Regions from separate parts of the Sphingomonas adhaesiva genome, predicted to be linked through region 2. Evidence: riboswitches for the same ligand, from Rfam matches in the RefSeq annotation. Region 2 holds a riboswitch; the other holds the start of a gene.
What was found. Region 2 has a riboswitch for cobalamin ahead of cobW (cobalamin biosynthesis protein CobW). Riboswitches for the same ligand answer to the same signal wherever they lie in the genome.
Positions count from the first base shown of each region.

Region 1: another riboswitch for cobalamin. It lies ahead of PGN23_RS12845 (TonB-dependent receptor plug domain-containing protein); the one in region 2 lies ahead of cobW (cobalamin biosynthesis protein CobW).

Region 1 is NZ_JAQIJT010000002.1:1,373,205-1,376,611, reverse strand. Features, by position in the region: gene PGN23_RS12845 (TonB-dependent receptor plug domain-containing protein) at 1-1,858, opposite strand, end outside; cobalamin riboswitch at 1,964-2,153, opposite strand; gene PGN23_RS12840 (putative bifunctional diguanylate cyclase/phosphodiesterase) at 2,191-3,407, opposite strand, start outside.
Region 2 is NZ_JAQIJT010000002.1:1,669,313-1,672,719, forward strand. Features, by position in the region: gene PGN23_RS14215 (TonB-dependent hemoglobin/transferrin/lactoferrin family receptor) at 1-1,080, opposite strand, end outside; cobalamin riboswitch at 1,274-1,499, shown strand; gene cobW (cobalamin biosynthesis protein CobW) at 1,667-2,704, shown strand; gene cobN (cobaltochelatase subunit CobN) at 2,712-3,407, shown strand, end outside.

The sequences.
Region 1 (3,407 bases), 300 kb from region 2:
CCAGCGTGTAGGGCGACAGGCGGGTGCGCGAAAAGTCGGTGTTGTTGAAGTCGAACGTTTCCCCCGACCAGCGCACCGCCGCCCCGAATGACGGCCCGGCATCGGGGAAGCTGTAGTTCGCGCTGGCATTGGCGGTGTTGCGCGGGCGGCGGAGCAGCTGCTGCGGTATCGCGCCAGGCGAGCGATCCTCCGATGCGATCCAGCTGTAATTGGCGTCGAGCGACAGGCGCTCGCCGAGCGCGACGTGACCCACCGCCTCAACACCCTTGGCGAAGGCACGGACGACATTGGCATAATAGCCGAAACGCGGCGTCGTGGTGCCGGGGATCACGCACAGCGACGGGTCGGCCGCCGGGCAATAGGCGAAGTCGATGCGGTCGCGCGTGCGGCGCTCGAAATAGGTGCCGCCGATGGTGACGGCGCCGTCGAGGAAGCGCTGCTCGACGCCCGCCTCCCAGCCCTTGGCCCGTTCGGGGCGCAGCGCCTGATTCCCGTAGATCGAGAGCAGCTGATACAGGGTCGGCGCCTTGAACCCCTCGGAATAGCTGGCCCGGATGACGGTGCCGGTGGGGAGCGCCCAGACGCCGCCGCCGGAGAACAACGTCTGCCCGCCGAAGCGGTCGTTGTCGTCGTAGCGGACGCCCCCGGTCAGCGTCAGCCCGGTCAGCACCTGCGCGTTGAGCTGTCCGTAGACGCTGGTGATTTCCGCGCGACCCCGATCGGGGGCGGGAACGGGCTGCGACAGGCTGGCGGGGGGCGATACGGTGCGGAAGCGGCTGACCTCGTTCTCCACGCCGAAGACCGCGTCGATGCCGCGGGCGACGGCGAACGTGCCCTGATATTCCAGCCGATGATTGCGGCCGATGCCGTCGAAGGTCTGCGGACGCGCACGCGTCGGGTCGATATCGTCGCGATCGGTATTGGTATAGGTATAGGCGAAGCGATTGCGGAACCGCCCGTCGAGCAGCGCCACGTTCAGCCCGGCATAGCCGACGAATTCGCGGTTGAGCGCATAGTCGAGCGTATCGCCGCCGAAGCCGTCGGTATCGGTGCGGCCGTTCGAATAATAGCCGCGCACGTCGGCGCTGACCCCGGAGGCGAGGTCCAGCACCGCGCGCCCCGCCACCGACTGGTTGCGGTAGCCGTCGAGCTCCCGTCCGCCATAGGCCGGCGCGATGGCGGAGATGCCGCGGGTGTAGAACGTCTGTCCGCCGACGCGCCATGCCAGCGGCCCGGTGCGCCCGCCGGCCGCGGCGCGCGCGCTGACGGTATCGCGGCTGCCGCCCTCCAGGTCGACGCTGCCCTCCAGCGCGCGCTCCGGCAGCGGGGTGACGACGTTGACGACGCCGCCGATCGCCTGGCTGCCCCAGAGCGTCGACTGCACGCCGCGCAGAACCTCGATCCGGCTGGCGTCGCCGGTCAGCAGGTTGGCGAAATTGTACGCGCCGCCGATCGCGGAGGGATCGTTGAGCTTCACGCCGTCGATGACGACCACGGTCTCGTCGGCCTCGGCACCGCGGATGCGGACCTGTGTCGCGGTGCCGTAGCCGCCGTTGCGCGACAGCGAGACGCCGGGGGTCCGCACCAGCAGGTCGGCCACCGACAGGTCGCCCATGCGATCGATCGTCGCCTTGTCGAGCACGGTGATCGAGGCGGGTACGCGGTCGATGCTGGTCGGGGTACGCGTCGCCGCGGTGACGACGATCGCGCCGGCGGGGGCGTCCTCCGCCGTGTCGACGACGGGCGCCGCCGCGGCATCGGGCGCGCTGGCGGTGATATTCGCCTGCGCGACCGCAGCGGCGGGCAGCAGGGCCGGCAGGATCGATGCGATCCCGTTGAGCAGTCGATGGTTCTTCATTCAGTCCCCCACGTCGCGACGCCCCCACCCGGACATGCGGGGGAGGTCGATGGCCTCGTCGTTTCGCGGGTTCACCCCCGTCCGTCCGGCGCACCCTGGCCGGTCGAAGAACGACCGCGACGGGCAGGTCTCCTGGCTTACGGGTCGATGCCGGATCGCGCCGCCTTCTCAGGACCGGATCGGTCCCAATGGCATGTGGCGCGATGGCTCGCCGTTCACAGTTGCAGGGGCAGCCGGGGCTTCGACCCCGTTCCCTTTTGATCCCCGGCGGGGAACCTGTCGCAGGCGCGCCCTTAGGCGCAGTCGCTGCGGTGCGTCAACGGGGCGCCACGTCAGGCGACGTCGCGGGCGGGGGCGGTGCCGACGAAGCGCAGCAGATCGTCGAAGCCCATCGGACGCGCGACGAAATAGCCCTGCGCGTAATCGCAGCCGGCGTCCTTCAGGAAGGCCAGGTTGGCGGCATCCTCGATCCCCTCCGCCACGACGCGCAGGCCGAGCGTGTGGGCGAGGTCGATCGTCGAGCGGACCATCGCCGCGTCGTCGCCGCGGACGTGCGCGAACTGCACGAACTTGCGATCGATCTTGACCTCGCTGAGCGGCAGCTCGCGCAGGTAGCTGAGCGTCGACTGGCCGGTGCCGTAATCGTCCATCGAGATGGCGATGCCGCGGTCGCGGAAATGGTGGAGGGTCGCGACCGCGGCATCGGTGTCGGCCATGGCGGCGGACTCGGTCACTTCGAAGATGAGCGCGTCGGGGGGGACGACGGCCGCGTCCAGCAGCCGGTCGACCGCGGCGGCGAACGCAGCGGACGTCAGCAGCCGGGCCGAGATGTTGATCGCCGCGGTCATCGTCTCGCCCGCGTCGCGCCAGTGGCGCACGTCGCGGATCACGGTTTCCAGCACGTGGAGCGTCAGCGGCGCGATGCGATCGGTCTGCTCGGCGAGCGGGATGAACAGGTCGGGGCGGACCAGCCCGCGGACGGGATGGCGCCACCGCACCAGCGCCTCGACACTGGCGATGCGGCCGGTCGCGAGCGCGAGCTTGGGCTGGTAATGGACCAGTATCTCCCCGGCGCCGATCGCGCGGTCCAGCTCGCCCATCAGCGAAATGTCGCGCTCCAGGCTGGTGCGATCGATCGCGGAGAGCATCCAGAAGCGCCCCTCGCCGGCGGCGGTGCCGGCCGCGAGCGCCGCGGCGGCGAGGTCGCCCTGTTCGGCGACGCCGATCGCCACGGCCACGTCGACCTTGCGTCCCGCGACCTCGACCGGCTCGAGCAGGATGGCGCGCAGCGCGGCGATGCTGTCCTCGACCGGCTGATCGTCGGACAGCGCGAAGGCGAGCTGATCGCTGCCGATGCGAAAGGCGGCGTTGTCGGCCGCGCCCAGCCGCATCCGCTCCGCGGTGCGGACGATCGCCTGCGCGACCAGATCGCTGCCGAGGACCGCGCCCAGCGCGTCGAGGTTCGTGATCTGCGCGACCGCGACCGGGCGGGTCGTGGCGGGGAAGGCGCGGCGGTTGGGCAGGCCGGTCGCCTCGTCGGTGAGGCGCG
Region 2 (3,407 bases):
GATCCCGCCGGTCGTGAAGCCCAGCCGCACCTCGCCCGAGCCGCCATAGACCCGGTTCTCCAGCGTGTTGAGCCGGGTGCGGTCGGCCAACGTGCGGCGATCCTCGGCGCTGAACTGGCGGTTCGCGGCGTCCTGAACATAGACCGCCGCCCGCGCAAACTGGACGATACCAATGCCGTCATAGGTCCAGTCGAGCGCGCCGCGCCAGCGCTTGCCGGTATCGCGCGCCTGCGATCCCGCCACGCTGGCGTTGATGCCGGTCAGCACGTCGGTTGCCAGCCGGTTGTCGAGATATTCGCCGGTGGCGCGCAGACGCTGGCCGGGCGCGACGTCCCAGACCAGCTTGCCCATCAACGCGTTGGCCTGTCCGTCCTGCGGATTGGGCGCGGTGCGGGTGACGCCGGTGCCCTCGACATCGCCCTTGTTCTTCAGCTCGGAAAAGTCACGGCGGGTATAGGCCAGCATCGCCGACACCGCGCCCGTTCGTCCCGCCACCACCGCCGACTGGGTGAACTCGTCGTCGGCCGAATTATACTGCGTCCGCAGCGACCCGCCGAAGGACTTCGCCCCGAGAATATCGGCCGGATCGCTGGTCGTGAAACTGACCGCGCCCGCCAGTCCGTCACTGCCGTACAGCGCCGAAGCGGGTCCGCGCAGGAATTCGACCGACCTGATGAGCCCGATGTCGACGTAATCACCGCGTCCGACATCCTGCGCTCCGAAACTAAAGCCGTAAGGCACGCGTACGCCGTCGACCTGGATCAGCACGCGGTTGCCGCCGATGCCCCGCACGACGAACCCCTCGTTGCCGGCGCGCCCCGTCACGCCCTGCGCCGCGCCGAAACGCGCCGGGGCACGACGAACGCTGATCCCCGGCTCGAAGCGGACCAGGTCCTTGATGTCGGTCGCCAGCTCCTCGGCGATCTCGTCCGCGTCCTTGACCGAGACGGTGACCGGCGCGTCCTGCGCCTCGATCGGCGCGCGTGTTGCGGTAACGACGATGTCCCGCGCCTCCGCCGGCGCGTCGCCCGGCGCGGCGGGCTCCGATAACGCGATCATCGCCGCGAGCGTCAGCAACATGCAACCCCCATTCATTAATGATTCGCAGTCGCATTAAGAGACAAAAGCCCGATCTGCAACGTCAAATGCTAGTGACTCGCATTAGTCTATGGAAATGTCGTGCGCCACCGTGCGCACATTCGACGGCGAGAGGCTCAATCGGAATTGGCAATTCTGCGACGCCGCGTTAAGGAACGGCTCGAAAGCCGTTGCGGCTTTCGATGATCGCGCCGGTGCCCCGCGAGGGGCTTGAATGGGAATGCGGTGCGGGGGACCTCCCCCAAATCCGCGGCTGTCCCTGCAACTGTGAGCGGTGAGCGAAGGCGTCATGCTCCGCATCGGAGCGGCCACTGGGAGAGCATCTGCGGATGCCCCCTGGGAAGGCGACACCCCAGCTTTGACCCGCAAGCCAGGAGACCTGCCGGCGATATGGTCGCTCTTGCTTCGGTCCAGGGGATGGCCGCGGCACGGTTCTCCGTCTGAGCGACGAACCTGTGTGGCGGGGGCCGCATCGGTGCGTGGTGCGGAGGGCTATCGGCGCCCCGCCGGGCTCGCGCCGTGCGACATGTCGGTCCCTGCCGGTCGTTGCACGCGCCGGGGGAAACGTATGTCCGATCTGTCCAAGGTGCCCGTCACCATCGTCACCGGCTTTCTGGGCGCGGGGAAGACGACGCTCATCAGCCATCTGATCCGCCAGGCCGGCGGCCGCCGGCTGGCGGTCGTCGTCAACGAATTCGGGACGCTGGGGGTCGATGGCGACATCCTGAAGGGCTGCGCGATCCCCGATTGCCCGGCGGAGAACATCGTCGAGCTCGCCAACGGCTGCATCTGCTGCACCGTCGCCGATGACTTCATTCCGACCGTGGAGACGCTGCTGGCGCTCGATCCGCGTCCCGACCACATCCTGATCGAAACGTCGGGGCTCGCGCTGCCCAAGCCGTTGCTGAAGGCGTTCGACTGGCCCGCGATCCGATCGCGCATCACCGTCGACGGCGTGATCGCGCTGGCCGATGCGGAGGCGGTGGCGGCGGGTCGCTTCGCCCCCGACGTGACCGCGCTGGACGCGCAGCGCGCGGCCGATCCCGGCATCGACCACGAAACCCCGCTGTCGGAGGTGTTCGAGGACCAGCTCGCCTGCGCGGACATGGTGCTGCTGACCAAATGCGACCTCGCCGGGACCGACGGCATCGCGGCTGCCCGGGGGGTGATCGCGGCGGAAACACCGCGCGCGCTGCCGGTGATCGAGCTGACCGATGGCGTGATCGACCCCAACGTCGTGCTCGGCATCGGCGCGGCGGCAGAGGACGACATCGCCGCGCGCCCCTCGCACCACGATGGCGAGGACGATCACGAACACGACGATTTCGACAGCATCGTCATCGACCTGGGCGAGATCGCGGTGCCCGACGACCTCGCCGCCCGGATCGAGGCACTGGGCCGAACCGGCGACGTCCTGCGCGTGAAGGGCTATGCCGCGGTCGCGGGCAAGCCGATGCGGTTGCTGGTGCAGGCGGTCGGCGCGCGCGTGCGCACCCATTACGACCGCGCCTGGAGGGCGGGGGAGCCGCGCGCCACCCGGCTGGTGGTGATCGCCGAGCGTGACCGGCTGAACGCCGCGGTGGTACGGACCGCGCTGCACGGCTGAGCGCGCGATGCACGTCGTATTCCGCGAGACCCGCGGGCTGGAGGAGAGCGCGTCGCCCCGGGACCTGGGGCAGGACGCCGCCGACCTGGTGGTTCTGTCGTTCTCCGACAGCGACCTGGCGGCGTTCGCCGCCGGGTGGCGCGAGGCCGTGCCGGGCGCGGACGCGGGGGCGCTGCCGAGCCTGCGAGTCGCCAACCTGTCCGACCTGACCCACCCCCTGTCGGTCGATACCTATGTCGAGCGCACCCTGTCGGGTGCGCGCGGCATCCTGATCCGGCTGATCGGCGGTGCGGGCTATTGGAGCTACGGGCTGCAACAGGTGGAGGCGCTCGCCCGTCGCCGGGGTATCGCGCTGGCGGTGATCCCGGCGGACGGACGCCCCGACGAGCGGCTCGACGCGGCGTCCACCGTGGCGGTGCATACGCTGCGGAGACTGGCCGAATGGTGCGACCTCGGCGGCGCGGCGGCGATGCGCGCGGCGCTGACCGGCGTCGCGAGGGCGGCGGGCTATGACGTGGCGCCGTTCGCCGCCACCCGCGCGCTCGCCCCGGTCGGCGGCTGGCAGGCGGAGGCGGGCATCGCCTGCCCGGCCGCCGTCGCGCTTGTGGCGGCGCGGCCGCTTGTCCTGATCGTCTTCTACCGTTCCTATGTGACCGCCGCGGATTGCCATCCGGTCGCGGCCCTGCAGCGCGGGTTCGAGGCG